2 linked regions of the Actinoalloteichus hymeniacidonis genome follow. The protein of the gene in region 1 interacts with the protein of each later gene in a pairwise test. Links are inferred from orthologs where the notes say so. Each region holds a gene or a part of one and is shown on either strand. Other genes may lie near its edges.

Evidence for each region.
Region 2: the proteins of ndk (region 1) and BKA25_RS04690 interact in binary tests that used the Escherichia coli proteins (3 or more experiments, as listed by UniProt). The link is inferred for Actinoalloteichus hymeniacidonis from one-to-one orthologs.

Annotation. Positions count from the first base shown.
Region 1 is NZ_JACHIS010000001.1:4,585,001-4,592,305, forward strand. The notes cover bases 4,351-7,305. They hold ndk (nucleoside-diphosphate kinase), read right to left. Parts: upstream 6,056-7,305; coding sequence 5,645-6,055; downstream 4,351-5,644. Other genes in these bases: BKA25_RS19090 (ABC transporter permease), read right to left, coding at 4,351-4,531; BKA25_RS19095 (ABC transporter ATP-binding protein), read right to left, coding at 4,531-5,463; BKA25_RS19105 (DUF4233 domain-containing protein), read right to left, coding at 6,169-6,645; folC (bifunctional tetrahydrofolate synthase/dihydrofolate synthase), read right to left, coding at 6,642-7,305. Outside these bases: BKA25_RS19070 (S8 family peptidase), read left to right, coding at 1-138; idi (isopentenyl-diphosphate Delta-isomerase), read right to left, coding at 182-754; BKA25_RS19080 (TIGR03960 family B12-binding radical SAM protein), read right to left, coding at 832-2,799; BKA25_RS19085 (ABC transporter permease), read right to left, coding at 2,844-3,698; more of BKA25_RS19090, read right to left, coding at 3,698-4,350. UniProt on the Escherichia coli protein: Major role in the synthesis of nucleoside triphosphates other than ATP. The ATP gamma phosphate is transferred to the NDP beta phosphate via a ping-pong mechanism, using a phosphorylated active-site intermediate.
Region 2 is NZ_JACHIS010000001.1:1,024,525-1,031,793, forward strand. The notes cover bases 491-3,409. They hold BKA25_RS04690 (uracil-DNA glycosylase), read left to right. Parts: upstream 491-1,570; coding sequence 1,571-2,248; downstream 2,249-3,409. Other genes in these bases: BKA25_RS04685 (DUF2306 domain-containing protein), read left to right, coding at 658-1,389; rpmB (50S ribosomal protein L28), read right to left, coding at 2,398-2,589; BKA25_RS04700 (fatty acid kinase ATP-binding subunit FakA), read left to right, coding at 2,865-3,409. Also shown: BKA25_RS04680 (gamma carbonic anhydrase family protein), read left to right, coding at 1-331; more of BKA25_RS04700, read left to right, coding at 3,410-4,616; ATP-dependent DNA helicase RecG, read left to right, coding at 4,654-6,867; BKA25_RS04710 (tripartite tricarboxylate transporter permease), read right to left, coding at 6,977-7,269. UniProt on the Escherichia coli protein: Excises uracil residues from the DNA which can arise as a result of misincorporation of dUMP residues by DNA polymerase or due to deamination of cytosine.

The sequences.
Region 1 (7,305 bases):
GCCATCCCGCTGCCCTGCCCTCGGGAGTACGACCTCAACCACGATGGCACCCAGGACGCGGAATGTCGCGGCACCGCGATGTACAACAGCTTCTACGGATCGGGCCTGGTCAACGTCCTGAACGCGGTTCGCTCCTGATCCGCCGGAGCCCGACCCCGGAAGGACACCGGCTGCCCCGGTTTCAGCGGGTCGCGGCGAGGTAGTCGCTGGTCGCCGCAGCGACCTGCGGCAGCCATGGGGTGAAGGAGTCCGGGTCCCCGTCGGCCAACTCCGCGAGGACCTCGGACAGCGGGCTCCACCGCAGGGCGAGGACCTCGCTGGGATCCACCTCCGTCGGCATCCCGCCGAAGCGGCCGACGAGGACATGGTCGTATTCGTGCTCGACGTAGCCCTGTTCCGGGTCGGCCGCCCGGTACACGAACGGACCGGCCTCTCGCAGTTCGTCGACCTCCACCCCGAGTTCCTCACGCAACCGGGTGCGCGCCGCATCGACCACCGACTCGCCCGGCCAGGGATGTCCGCAGCAGCTGTTCGTCCAGCGAGCCGGGAATCTCAGCTTGGCGGGCGAGCGCTGCTGCAGGAGCACCCGGTCCTCGGCATCGACCAGCATCACCGAGAACGCCCGATGCAGGATTCCCCCGTCCGAGTGGGCGGTGTGCACCGACGAACGTCCGACGGCCCGGCCCTGGGGGTCGACCAACTCGACCAGCCGCTCCTCACGGCCCCGCTGTCTGTCCTGCGCTGTACCGACCATCCGGGGTCCTCCTGCTGTCGGGGCCCGCAACTCGCCGAGAGTCACGGCCTGCGGTGGCGTCGCCTCAGCGTCCGGCCTCAGACGCCGGAGGACAAGGACGGATTACGTACCGGGCTGCCCTTTCCGACCGGGGTGATCGACAGCATCGGCCGACCGGTGGGACCGATCTCGATGTCGGTGCCCATCGCGGGGCACACGCCGCAGTCGAAACAGGGGGTCCAGCGGCAGTCGTCCTGCTCCTGCTCGTCCAGCGCGTCACGCCAGTCCGCCCACAGCCACTCCTTGTCGAGACCGGAGTCGAGGTGGTCCCACGGCAGCGTCTCGTGTTCGGTGCGCTCCCTGGTGGTGAACCAGGCGATGTCGACCCCGAACGCGGGCAGCTCGTCGGCGCAGGCGTCCAGCCAGCGGTAGTACGAGAAGTGCTCGGTCCAGCCATCGAACCGACCGCCCTGGCGCCACACCCGCTCGATGACGCGGCCGATCCGCCGATCGCCCCTGGAGAGCAGGCCCTCGATCAGCGAGGGCTTCCCATCGTGGTAGCGCATCCCGATACTGCGGCCCAGTTTCCGATCCTCGTTGACCGCCGCCCGCAGCCGACGCAGTCGGGCGTCGATCGTGTCGGGATCGGTCTGGGAGGCCCATTGGAACGGGGTGTGCGGTTTCGGCACGAACCCGCCGATGGAGACCGTGCATCGGATGTCCTTGTTACCCGAGGCCTCCCGACCTGCGCGAATGACCTCCTTGGCCATCGCCGCGATCTGCAGGATGTCCTCGTCGGTCTCGGTGGGCAGCCCGCACATGAAGTACAGCTTCACCTGCCGCCAGCCGTTGGCGTAGGCGGTGGTGACGGTGCGGATCAGGTCTTCTTCCGACACCATCTTGTTGATCACCCGGCGGATCCGTTCGCTACCGCCCTCCGGAGCGAAGGTCAACCCGGAGCGCCGTCCGTTCCTGGCCAGCTCGTTGGCGAGGTCGACGTTGAAGGCGTCCACCCTGGTGGAGGGCAGCGACAAGCCGGTGTTGGTGCCCTCGTAACGATCGGCCAGGCCCTTGGTGACCTCGGCGATCTCGGAGTGGTCCGCGCTGGACAGCGACAGCAGACCGACCTCCTCGAAGCCGGTGGCCGCGATCCCCTGTTGCACCATGGCGCCGATGCCCTCGGCCGAGCGTTCCCGCACCGGACGGGTGATCATGCCCGCCTGGCAGAAGCGGCATCCTCGCGTGCAGCCTCGGAAGATCTCCACGCTCATCCGCTCGTGCACGCTCTCGGCCAGCGGAACGAGCGGCTGCTTCGGGTAGGGCCAGGCGTCGAGGTCCATGGTCGTGCGCTTGACGACGCGGGCGGGCACCCGGTCCCTGGTGGGTCGCACCTCGTCGATGGCCCCGTCCGACAGATAGGTGACCTCGTAGAACCGGGGCACGTAGACGTTCCCGGTCTCGGCGAGTCTGGTCAGGATCTCCTCCCGACCGCCTGGTCGTCCCTCTGCCTTCCAACTCCGGATCAGCTCGGTGACCTCGAGAACCGCCTCCTCGCCATCGCCGAGGACGGCCGCGTCGAGGAAGTCGGCGATCGGTTCCGGGTTGAAGGCCGCATGCCCACCAGCCAGCACGATCGGGTGATCTTCGGTGCGGTCGACGGCATGCAGCGGAATTCCCGCCAGGTCCAGGGCCGTCAAGAGATTCGTGTAACCCAGTTCCGTGGCGAAGCTGACGCCCAGCACGTCGAAGGCACCCACCGGTCGATGCGCGTCGACGGTGAACTGCGGGACATCGTGCTCCCGCATCAGAGCCTCCAGGTCCGGCCAGACCGAGTAGGTCCGCTCGGCGAGCACATCGGGCTGCTCGTTGAGGATCTCGTACAGGATCATGACGCCCTGATTGGGCAGCCCCACCTCGTAGGCATCCGGGTACATCAACGCCCAGCGGACCGTGGTCGCGTCCCAGTCCTTGATTGTCGCGTTCAGCTCACCGCCGACGTACTGGACGGGCTTGGACACCCGAGGCAACAGCGGTTCCAACCGAGGAAAGACGGACTCGACGCTCACGGCGCACAGGGTAACCGTCGTCCCGGGGCCCGTCGCCAACCCGATCACGTCAGCAGCAGCTTCTCCAGGCGTCGGGTCGCCACGATGACGCCGATACCGGCCATCACGACGAAGTACCCGACATGCCCGATCAGGCCCCAACTCACCACGCCGGTGGCCAAGGCACGCATCAGTTCGACACCGTGGAACAACGGCAGACACTGCACCAGGAACTGGGCAACCCTCGGGTAGACCTCCAGCGGGAAGAACGTGGTGGAGAACAGCGCCATCGGGAGGATCGCCAGCTGGACGAAGTCGAAATCCTGGGTGGATCGGATGAATGTGGTCGCCGCCATACCCACCGCAGCGAAGGCGAAGGAGATCAGCAGGGCGACGGGCAGGGCCAACAACGCCCACGGAGAGGTGATCAGCCCCATGCCGAACATCACACTCAAGAACCCCGCCGCGTACACACCACCTCGGAGCACCGCCCAGGCGATCTCGGCGATCGCAACGTCCAGCGGCCCCATCGGCGTGGCCAGCACCGCGTCGTACAGCTTGGCATAGCGCAGTTTGAAGAAGATGTTGAACGTGGCGTCGTAGACGGCGCCGTTCATCGCCGAGACGGCCAATAAACCGGGGGCGATGAACGCCGCGTATTCGATCGGCGCCCCGCCGGGTCCGCTGATCTGGCCGACCATCCCGCCGAAGGCGAAGCCGAACGAGATCAGATAGAAGACCGGCTCGAAGAAACCCGAGAGGATGGCCAGCCAAGCGCCCTTACCCGCCAGCAATGATCGTTCGACCAGTCTGCTCGCCCGCCCCGCGTACAAGCCCGGCGGAAAAATCCGCAAGCCGCTCGCCCACCTGCTGGGCTGCGGATCGGTCTCGCGTTCGGTCCTCGTCTGCTCGACGGTCATCACACCACCAACTGCTTGCGGAAGAGTCGGCACGACAACACCGTGCCGATGGCGAGGAGACCGCCGAGATAGGTCAGATGGCCGACCGTCGGGAGAAGAGTCAACGTGCCGAACGCGGCACCTCTGGCCAGCTCGCTGCCATGCCAGAGCGGCGTGATCCAGGCAATCGGCTGCAGCAGTTCCGGCAGGTTGCTGATCGGATAGAAAGTCCCGGCGAACAACATCTGCGGCATCACAACGAAGCGGAACAGCGCATTGAATCCGTCGCCCTCGCCCTTCATCGCCGCAGCCAACGCCACCACAGGAGCGGCGAAAGCCATCCCTGTGAGCACCGAGAACGGCAGAGCGAGTAACACACCTAACCCACTGACGGCGCCCATCAGCGCCGCGACCAACAGGAAGGCCACCCCGGAGAAGGTCAGCCGCAAAGCAATCCACACCAGCTTCCCGCAAGCCAACTGCGCGGGAGTGATGGGCGTCGCGGTGACCGCCCAGAAGTTCTTCTGCCACTTGAAACCGGACAAGACCGGATAGGTGGCTTCGCCCGCACCGTTCTGCACAGCCCCCACGACCAGCATGGCCGGAGCCAGGTACGCCAGGTAGTCCATGCCTGCGGTTGCTTCACTGGGTTCGATGAGAGCGCCCATCCCCATGCCCAGGGCCACCAGGAACAACACCGGCAGCAGAACGCTGGAGATCACCGTCGAGCGCCAGTTCAGCCGGTACCAGATCCACTGCCCTTCCAGAATCAGCAAGATCGAGGCAGCGAAGCCACTGACCCGTCCGGTGGAGGCTCGGGCACGCGCAGCGGTCGAGGTATGCGAGGTCACCATCAGTCCACCAACGTCCGGCCGGTGAGCCGCAGGAAGACGTCTTCCAAGGTGCTTCTGCGAACGAGGCTGGACACCGGTTGCACGTCGCGGCGGTGAATGGCCGCCAACGAGGCCTCACCATCCGTCGTGTAGAGCAGCAGCCGGTCGGGCAGCGTCTCGATCCGCTCGGCGGTATCGGCCACCAACGGCGCGAACCGCTGCACCTCGCCCGGCGGGAAGCGCAGTTCAAGCACCTCTCGGGTGCTGTACTGCGTGATCAGCTCACGCGGCGATCCCTCGGCGGCGATCCGACCGCCGTCCATCACGACCAGGCGGTCGCACAGCTGCTCGGCCTCGTCCATGTAGTGCGTGGTGACGATGAGGGTGACGCCGTCCTGCTTCAGTCGGAACAGTCGGTCCCACAGCACATGCCTGGCCTGCGGGTCGAGTCCGGTGGTCGGCTCGTCGAGTAACAGGACCTCGGGGTCGTTGACCAACGACCTGGCGATGGTGAGCCTGCGCTTCATTCCGCCGGACAACGGTTCCACCTTGTCGGCGGCCCGTTCGGACAGCTGGGCGAAGTCGAGGAGCTCGACCGCCTTCTCCCGCACTGCAGCCCGGGACAGACCGAAGTATCGGCCGTAGACCTGCAGGTTCTCTCGCACCGACAGTTCGACGTCGAGGTTGTCCTGCTGGGGCACCACGCCGAGCCGCGCCCGGATCCGGGGGCCATCGACGCTCGGGTCCATTCCGAGCACGCGCAGCTCGCCGCCGGTACGCGGCGAGACACAGGCGATCATCCGCATCGTGGAGGACTTGCCTGCTCCGTTGGGGCCGAGGAATCCGAAGGCCTCGCCGGGCCGCACGGCGATGTCGATCCCCCGTACCGCCTCGAAATCCCCGAATCGTTTGGTCAGGCCCTCCGCGTACACCAGGAAGTCGCTCGTCGTCACGAGGGTGAAGGCTATGCGAGGACCCCGACCGAGGAAACCGAATTCGAAACCACTATCCGTTGCCGGCGGCTACCCGGCCGTCATCCGAGGCAGCACCCGGGCGCCGCCGTACCCGAGCCGACCCGCGTAGCGAGTCGATCGGGCCGACGGCGAGGGCATCGAGAACGATGCCGACCGGCGATCAGAGGTTCGGGAACCAGAGCTTGATCTCCCGCGACGCCGACTCGGGCGAGTCCGAGCCGTGGACGAGGTTCGATCCGGTCTCCAGGGCGAGGTCGCCCCGCACCGAACCGGGGGTCGCCTTCTCCACCGGGTCGGTGCCGCCCGCGATCTGACGGAACGCCGGGATCGCCCGCGGACCCTCGACGACCAGGGCCACCACGGGCCCGGAGGTGATGAAGTCGAGCAGCGAGCCGAAGAATGGCTTGCCATCGTGCTCGGCGTAGTGCTGCTCGGCGAGATCGCGACTGACGACCCGCAGCTCGAGCGCGGCCAGACGCAGGCCCTTGCGCTCGATACGGGAGACGACCTCGCCGACGAGGCCACGTTCCACGCCGTCGGGCTTGACCAGGACCAGGGTGCGCTCGCTCACGGCCGTTCTCTCTCCTTCGGGATTCCCGGCGACCGGGAAGGTCGGGTGCGGCAGCAGTCGCCGCCGTGCTGTCGGTGCGCAGAGCCTAGTCAGGCGACGCGATGGCACCGTCGTCAGTCCTGCGCCTGTTGTTGGCTGGGCAGCAGACCCTCGTCCATCCGGCGGGCGACGTCGTGCTTGAACCACACCAGTGCGGCCCACACCAGTACGAACGGCACCCCGGGGATGAACAGGAACGGCTCGATCAGGCCGACCGCCAGCAGCAGGCCCTGTAGGCCCAACGCGGCCGTCAATCCCCAGCTTCGGCCCTGGACGCCCGCCGCGAGCATCAACAGCACGACCAGAACCAGGACGAAGGTCCAACCCAGGCTGCCCGCGCCGTCGCCGAGCCTGCCGACCACCAGCAGGGCCAGTGCGACGACGATCGCCTCCAGCACCAGCGTGCCCGCGAAGACGCCACGCAGGCCCTTCCACGGGTCGACGGCGGGCGGCGGGACCGGTACGGTGCCGGTGGCCGCGTCGGCCGGCTCGGTCTCGGCGGCCGCCGAGCTATCGGGTCCGGTCTCCGCCCGGTCGATTGCGTCGCTCACCCTGGCTCCTTGCCGAAGAAGTGCCTGGCCTCACCTGCAGTGATCACCGATCCGGTGACCACCACGCCTCGGCCCGCTGCGGGTTCATCCGGATCGTCTGTCTCGCCGGACATCCGCATCGCGGTCTCCAGCGCTTCGCCCAGGGCGGGCTTCACTGTCACCTTGGCCTCACCGAACAAGGCGATCGCCATCTCACCCAGCGTCTCGGCGGGCAACGCCCGGGGCGAGGTGTTCTGGGTGATCACCAGGTGATCGGCGACCGCGCCCAGCTCGGTGAGGATGCCTGCGGCGTCCTTGTCGCCGAGCACACTCACGACGGCGACGAGGCGATCGAAGGCGAACTCACTGGTGATCGCCGCCCGCAGCGCGGCCGCGCCGTGCGGGTTGTGGGCGGCATCGACCAGCACGGTGGGTGCGGCACGCACGGGTTCGAGCCTGCCCGGGCTGCGTACCTCGGCGAAGCCCTCCCGGATCACGTCGATGTCGAGCATCCGCTCCCGGCCCGCACCGAAGAACGCCTCCACCGAGGCCAGGGCGATCGCGGCGTTGCGTGCCTGGTGTGCGCCGTGCAACGGCAGGAAGACGTCCTCGTACACCCCGCCGAGCCCCTGCAGCCGGAGGAGCTGCCCACCGACCGCAACCGTGCGATCGAGGACGCCG
Region 2 (7,269 bases), 3.6 Mb from region 1 along the record:
TTGCACCGAACAGCACGCCACCGTGATCGGCTCGGACTGCGTGCTCGGCCACGCCGTCCACGTCGAGGGCGCGACGGTGGCCGACCACTGCCTGATCGGTTCGGGGTCCGTAGTGCTCAACGGCGTCGTGGTCGAGGAGGGGGCGGTGGTCGGTGCGGGCGCGGTCGTTGCCTTCGGCACGAGGATCCCGGCCCGTGCGATGGCGCTGGGCGTGCCCGCCCGGATCCGGGAGGGCTACCAGGTTCCCGAGGGCGCGTGGCAGGGCAACGTGGACCGCTATGTCGCCAACGGCCTGCGGTACAAGACGGGACTGCGCAGGCTCGACGGCTGACATCTCGCCGAGTCGGGTAGGCCGCCTGCGCCTGCTTGTGCCCCTGAACGGCTCACTCGTTGCCCGAGTTGATCGCGCTGGGGGAATGGGTGGTGAGCATTCTCGCCCGCAGCGCAGCGGCGGCAGGGGATGCGATCGTCGCCAGTCCTGGCCGAATACCGTGCGGCGCGTGTGTGACCGGGTCGCGCCCGCACTCGCACTCGCTGTTCGAGTCCGCTCGCGGTACGGCGCGCCTGGGAAATGGCCTTCGAGTGGTTTCCGATCACTGGGTGGGATCCTTTTCCGCAATTGATAGTGATTACTCACTTCAAAGATGAGGATTTCTAATGAACGCCGTGCCGAAGACCATCCGCCGCCGGACCTGGTGGGTCCTCTGGAGCCTGCTGGCCGCCACCGCCATCGCCACCTCCGGTCTCGCCGTGCCGCCTTATCTGACCGGCGACCCCACCGACAGCACGATGTCGTTGAATCCGGATGTCGCGGCGCACTATCTCTCGATCATCGTGCATGCGGTCCCGGGTGGCCTGGCGCTGATCATCGGCCCGTTCCAGTTCGTCGGAGGACTGCGAGCCCGTTATCCGAAGCTGCATCGAATCGCGGGCCGCGTCTACCTGGTCTGTGTTGTCTGGGCGGCGCTCGCCAGCCTGGTCGCAGCGGTCTTCTCGATCAGCGGCCTTGCCGCGCAGATGGCGTTCGTCATCCTGGCCGCCGCGTGGACCTACACCGGGGTACAGGCGTACCGGGCGATCCGCCGGGGCGAGGTGGCACTGCATCGCACCTGGATGATCCGCAACTACGCGCTCACCTTCGCCGCCGTGACGCTGCGGGTCTACCTCGGCGTCGGTCTCCTGCTGCAGGGGGCATTCCCGTCCCTGACCTTCTCCGAGGTCTACACCGCGAGCGCCTGGACCTCGTTCGTGCTCAATGCGTTGGTGGCCGAGTACTTCATCGTGCAGCGGACGCTGCGCCCGCGAGCTCGGCATGGGCGTGCCGACGCCGAGGACAGCGGACCGACCGCCGTGGCGGTCGTGGGCGCGACGGCGGGACAGCGGGCCTGAGCGAACCGGCCGAGGTGTGCGCCGGGCGCGTCCAACAGCCGGGGAGACCCGAGCAGGGGGGGCTCACCCTGGTTCGGGCCGGTTCGGCCAGCGATGCCTACGAAGCGCCACCGACTGTCGCGGCGCACTGCGATGGGGTTACTCGATCACCTGTCGGTAGGGATCGCTATTGTCGCTTTCCGTGACCGCACGTCCTTTGACGGAAATCATGGAACCCGGCTGGGCCAAGGCAATGGAGCCGGTGGCCGAGCAGATCGCGAGCATGGGCGACTTCCTGCGCGCCGAGATCGCGGCGGGCCGCACCTATCTGCCTGCGGGAGAACACGTACTCCGGGCCTTCACCCAGCCGTTCGACGACGTGCGGGTGTTGATCGTCGGGCAGGACCCGTATCCCCGGCCCGGCCATGCCGTCGGCTTCAGCTTCTCGGTGGCGCCCGATGTCCGGCCGCTGCCGCCGAGCCTGGTCAACATCTTCAAGGAGTACTCGGAGGATCTGGGGCATCCGATACCCGCGACGGGGGACCTCACTCCGTGGGCCGACCATGGCGTGCTGCTGCTCAACCGCGTGCTCACCCTGCAGACCGGGAAGTCCGACTCGCACAAGGGCAAGGGCTGGGAGGCCGTCACCGAGCAGGCGATCAAGGCCCTCGCCGCCCGAGGCGGCCCGTTGGTCTCCATCCTGTGGGGGCGCAATGCCCGCAATCTGGCGCCGTTGATGCCGGGCGTGCCCTGTATCGAGTCGGCGCACCCCAGCCCGATGGCCGCGCGCGGCGGATTCTTCGGTTCTCGTCCGTTCAGCCGTGCCAACGCGCTGCTGGCTGAGCAGGGCGGTCAGCCGGTCGACTGGAAGCTGCCCTGACCACTCCTTGCGTGCCGAACCCCCGTTCCCGAGTCGGAGCGGGGGTTCCTCGCTTCGAGGGGCGTCGCCAACACAGCAGAAAGCCCGAGGAGAGATTCTCCCCGGGCTTCGCTCGGTGCTTGTGCCCCGAAGGCGCCTACGGCGTGGTGTCAGCCTCGGACGACCTTGCCTGCCTTGAGGCAGGAGGTGCACACGTTCATGCGCTTGCGCTGGGACAGACCGATCTTGGCGTGCACGGTCTGAATGTTCGGGTTCCACCGCCGGTTGGTACGGCGGTGCGAGTGCGAGACAGACTTGCCGAAGCCCGGCCCCTTTGCGCAGACGTCGCAGACGGCAGCCACGTCAGTCACCCCTTACGTTTGTGATCAATCACGGGCATCCAGTGCCACGGACGGGCACCAAGACGCCGACATGAGAGCCCGGGCCGGCCGGGCGACTTCGAAAGGGTAGCCGCTTGTGCATCCCGGTTCCAAACCGGGTGCCGGCGGTAGTGTTATCCGAGCACCCGGCCTGCTGGCACAGGCGGGTCCGCACTATGACGAGCTAGCGGACATCGAGACGTTGATCCGGCCTCGCGAGCGGACCGCGACGACCCCGAGGCGACAGGAGACGGTTGGTGTTGCAGGCATTGGACGCCGATGCGGTCAGCCGATGGGCCGATACCTGCGTGGCCGATCTGGAGGCCAACCGCGAGGAGATCGACCGGATCAACGTCTACCCGGTCGCGGATGCCGATACCGGCAGCAACCTGCTGCACACCATGCGATCGGCCTTGGACTCGCTGCGACGTGCGCCCGCCGAGGTCACCTCTGCGGTGGGCGGTGCGATCAGTGCCCTGGCCAAGGGCGCGCTGACCGGGGCCAGGGGCAACTCGGGGGTCATCCTCTCCCAGGTGTTGCGGGGCCTCGCCGAGACGGTGCAGGGCGCGTCCTCGTTCACCGGCGTGGCGTTGCGGGCCGCACTGTCCCGCGCGGACGAACTGGCCACGGCCGCCGTCGCGCGACCGGTTCCCGGCACGGTGCTGTCCGTGCTGCACGCCGCCGCGCAGGCGGCCGGGGAGACCGAGTCCGACTCGCTGCCCGTGGTGGCCGCCGCCGCCCTCGATGCTGCGGAGCGAGCCCTCGACCGGACCCCGGACCAGCTGGCGGTGCTGGCCAGGGCCGGGGTCGTGGACGCGGGCGGTCGGGGCCTGGTCGTGCTGTTGGAGGCGCTGTCCTCGGTGGTGGGCGGCGGATCGGATCGCGACACGGGCACCAGGGCCGCGACCGGTGGCACCGCAGGCGGACCGGCGGCCGAGCCGCCTTCTGCAACGGCCGCGGGCGAGGTGGCCGGCGCGTCCGGTCCCGCCTACGAGGTGATGTACCTGCTGTCCGACACGGATGCCGACCGGGCCGACGAGCTGCGCGGCATCCTCGACGAGCTCGGCGACTCGGTATCGGTGGCAGGCGACGGCGCCGGTCTGTGGTCGGTCCATGTGCACTGCGACGACATCGGTTTCGCCATCGAGGCCGGCGTCCAACGCGGCAGGCCGCACGACATCAGGGTGCTGCGGTTCGCCGACGCCGCCTCGCCCTCGGAGGGACCGAGCCCGACCGGTCCCCGTCAGGCCGATCCCACGCAGGCCGATCCCACCGCCGTGGGAGCACCGGCCGACCAGCTCAGATCCTGCTCGCCACCGATCAAGAGCCCTGCCGCGCCGAGCAACCTGCGGGCCGTGGTGGCGATGGCGGGCAGCGCGCCACTGGCCGAGCTTCTCTCCGAGGAGGGCGCCTCGGTGCTGCAACCGGATCCCGAACCGGGCACCGACCGAATGGCCGAGCTGTTGGCCGTCATCCGAGACACCCGGGCGCGACACGTCTGCCTGCTGCCCGACGGGCCCGCGTCGCTCGACATCGCCGAACAGGCCGCGGGCCTGGCCCGCGATGGCGGCCAGGACGTGGTGGTCGTCCCCGTCCTGTCCCCGGTGCAGGGTCTGGCCGCCCTGGCCGTGCACGATCCGCGCCGCCGACCGGCGGCGGACTGCGTCGCGATGGCCGAGGCTGCCGCCGCCACCCGCAGAGGCGAGGTGGTGATAGCGGACAACACCGCCCTGACCTGGGTCGGGAGGTGCGAACCCGGCGATGCGCTCGGTCTGATCGACGGCGAGGTGGTGATCATCGGTGCGGACCCGATCCGGACAGCGTCAGACCTTCTTGATCGGATGCTGTCTGTCGGCGGCGAGCTGGTCACCATCCTGCTGGGCGCGGACGCACCAGACGGGCTGCTCACGGCCCTGTCCGAGCGGCTCCGCCGTGCTCACCCGGAGGTGGACCTGACCTCCTTCGACGGCGAGCTGCCCGCCACCGTGTTGTTGCTGGGAGTGGAGTGAATGGAACCGATCCCGACCCGAGCGGGGGCCCATCAGCATGACTGACTGGACGGACCCGCTGACCCCGGTCCTCGGTGGCAAGACCGCCGACGCCTTGGAGAACGCGCTGAACCTGCACACGGTCGGCGAGTTGCTACGGCACTATCCACGCCGGTACGCCGAGCGCGGTGAGCTGACCGAGATCGCCGGTCTGGAGATCGGCGAGCACGCCACGGTGCTGGCCGAGGTGCAGCGGGTCGCCAAACGCAGCATGCGATCGCGCCGGGGCAGCATCCTCGAAGTGCGCATCACCGACGGTAGACGTGGACTGAACTGCACCTTCTTCAACCAGGCTTGGCGTGAACGCGAACTGATCCCGGGTAAGAAGGGACTGTTCGCAGGCAAGATCACCGCCTATCGCGGACAGCTGCAACTCGCCAATCCCGAGTACCAGCTCATCGAACCGGAGATGGAGCAGAACCAGGGTGACGCGGCGGGCGGCAGCTCGGTGGTCACCGAGTTCACCTCGGCCCTCATCCCGGTGTATCCGGCTGCCCAGGGCCTGCCGTCCTGGTCGATCGCCCGCTGCGTGCGTCAGGTGCTCGACACCTGGGACGGCGCGGAGGATCCGCTGTCCGGGGAGCTACGCGATCAACTCGGCGTCGCCGATCTGACCCAGGCCCTGCGCGACATCCATCTCCCGGTCGACTGGGCCGCCGTCGACGCCGCCCGGGAACGCTTGAAGTGGGACGAGGCGCTGTCGGTGCAACTAGCGCTCGCCCAGCGTAGGCAGGCGGCGGACGCCCGGCCCGCCCCGGCGTGCCCGCCTCGCTCCGGCGGCATCCTGGACGACTTCGACCAGCGCATCCCGTTCGCCCTGACCGAGGGACAGCAGACGATCGGCGCCGTGGTGAGCCGCGATGTCTCCCGCGAGCACCCGATGAACCGGTTGGTGCAGGGCGAGGTGGGTTCCGGGAAGACCGTGGTGGCGCTGCGCGCGATGCTGCAGGTCGTCGACGCGGGCAGACAGGCGGCGATGTTGGCGCCCACCGAGGTGCTGGCCGCGCAGCACGCCCGGTCCCTGGCCGAACTGCTCGGCGAACTCGCGACGGCGGGCGAGTTCGGCGCGCCCGATCACGCCACGCGAATCACCCTGCTGACGGGTTCGATGGGGGCGGCCCAGCGACGCAAGGCGATGCTGGAGGTCGTCTCCGGCGAGGCGGGGATCGTCGTCGGAACCCATGCCCTCATCCAGGACAAGGTGGAGTTCGCCGACCTCGGCATGGTTGTCGTCGATGAGCAGCACCGCTTCGGTGTCGAGCAGCGGGATGCCCTGCGAGCCAGGGCGGGCTCGCAGATCAGCCCACACGTCCTGGTGATGACGGCGACGCCGATTCCCCGGACGGTCGCGATGACGGTGTACGGCGACCTGGAGGTCTCCGCGCTACGCGAACTGCCCAGGGGCCGGTCGCCCATCAAGAGCACCGTGGTCCCGGTCGCGGAGAAACCCGCGTGGCTGGATCGGGTCTGGCAGCGGATCAAGGAAGAGGTCGCCGCAGGTCACCAGGCATATGTGGTGTGCCCGAGGATCGGTGATCAGAGCTCCTCCGGGGAGGACGTCGAGCCGCCGCCCACCGGCAACGAAAGCTCGGATCGTCGCCCACCGCTGGCCGTCTTCGATGTGGCGCCGGAACTGGCCGAGGGGCCGTTGCGGGGACTGCGGGTGGCGATGTTGCACGGGAAGCTGCCCTCGGACGAGAAGGACACCGTGATGCGGGCCTTCGGCGCAGGCGAGGTGGATGTGCTGGTCGCCACCACCGTCGTCGAGGTGGGCGTGAACGTGCCGAACGCGACCGCGATGGTGATCATGGATGCGGATCGGTTCGGGGTCAGCCAGTTGCACCAGTTGCGGGGCCGGGTCGGTCGAGGCAGCGCGCCGGGGCTGTGTCTGCTGGTCACCGACGCGCCAGCGGGCACGACGACCATGCAGCGGCTCGATGCGGTGGCCGGCACCACCGACGGTTTCGAACTGGCCAGGCTCGACCTCGAACTACGCCGGGAGGGCGACATCCTCGGCGCGGCCCAGTCCGGCAAACGGTCTGGGCTGCGGCTGCTCTCGCTGCTCGACGACGAGGACGTCATCGCCCAGGCCAGGGAGCGCGCCGACAAACTCGTCGCGGCCGATCCGTCGCTGAGCGAACACCCCGGCCTGGCGGGGATGGTGGCGGATCTGGTCGACGAGGACCGCGCGGAGTATCTGCAGAAGACGTGAGCGGGGTCGGGCACCGGTCACCGAGGCCGATTCGGATCGGCCCACCGTCGAGAAGATTGCGCGGTGTCCCGTCGGCGGTCGTCGAGACCACCGACGGGACACCGGCCGCTCAGCCGTTGTGCACGGCGTCGCGGGCGACGCGTCGCCGTCGCAGCAGCGGCGCTGCGATCGAGGTGACCAGGGCCAACGCCACCACGGCCCACAGGGTGACGGTGATCGGACCGGACACCAGGATCGACGGGTCGCCCTCGGACAGGGTCAACGCTCTTCGCAGCTGTTGTTCGGCCAGCGGTCCCAGGATCAGCCCGACCACGGCGGGTGCCACCGGGATATCGGCCTGCCGCATCAACAATCCGAGCAGACCCAACCCGCACAGCACCAGCAGATCGGTCGTGGTGCCGC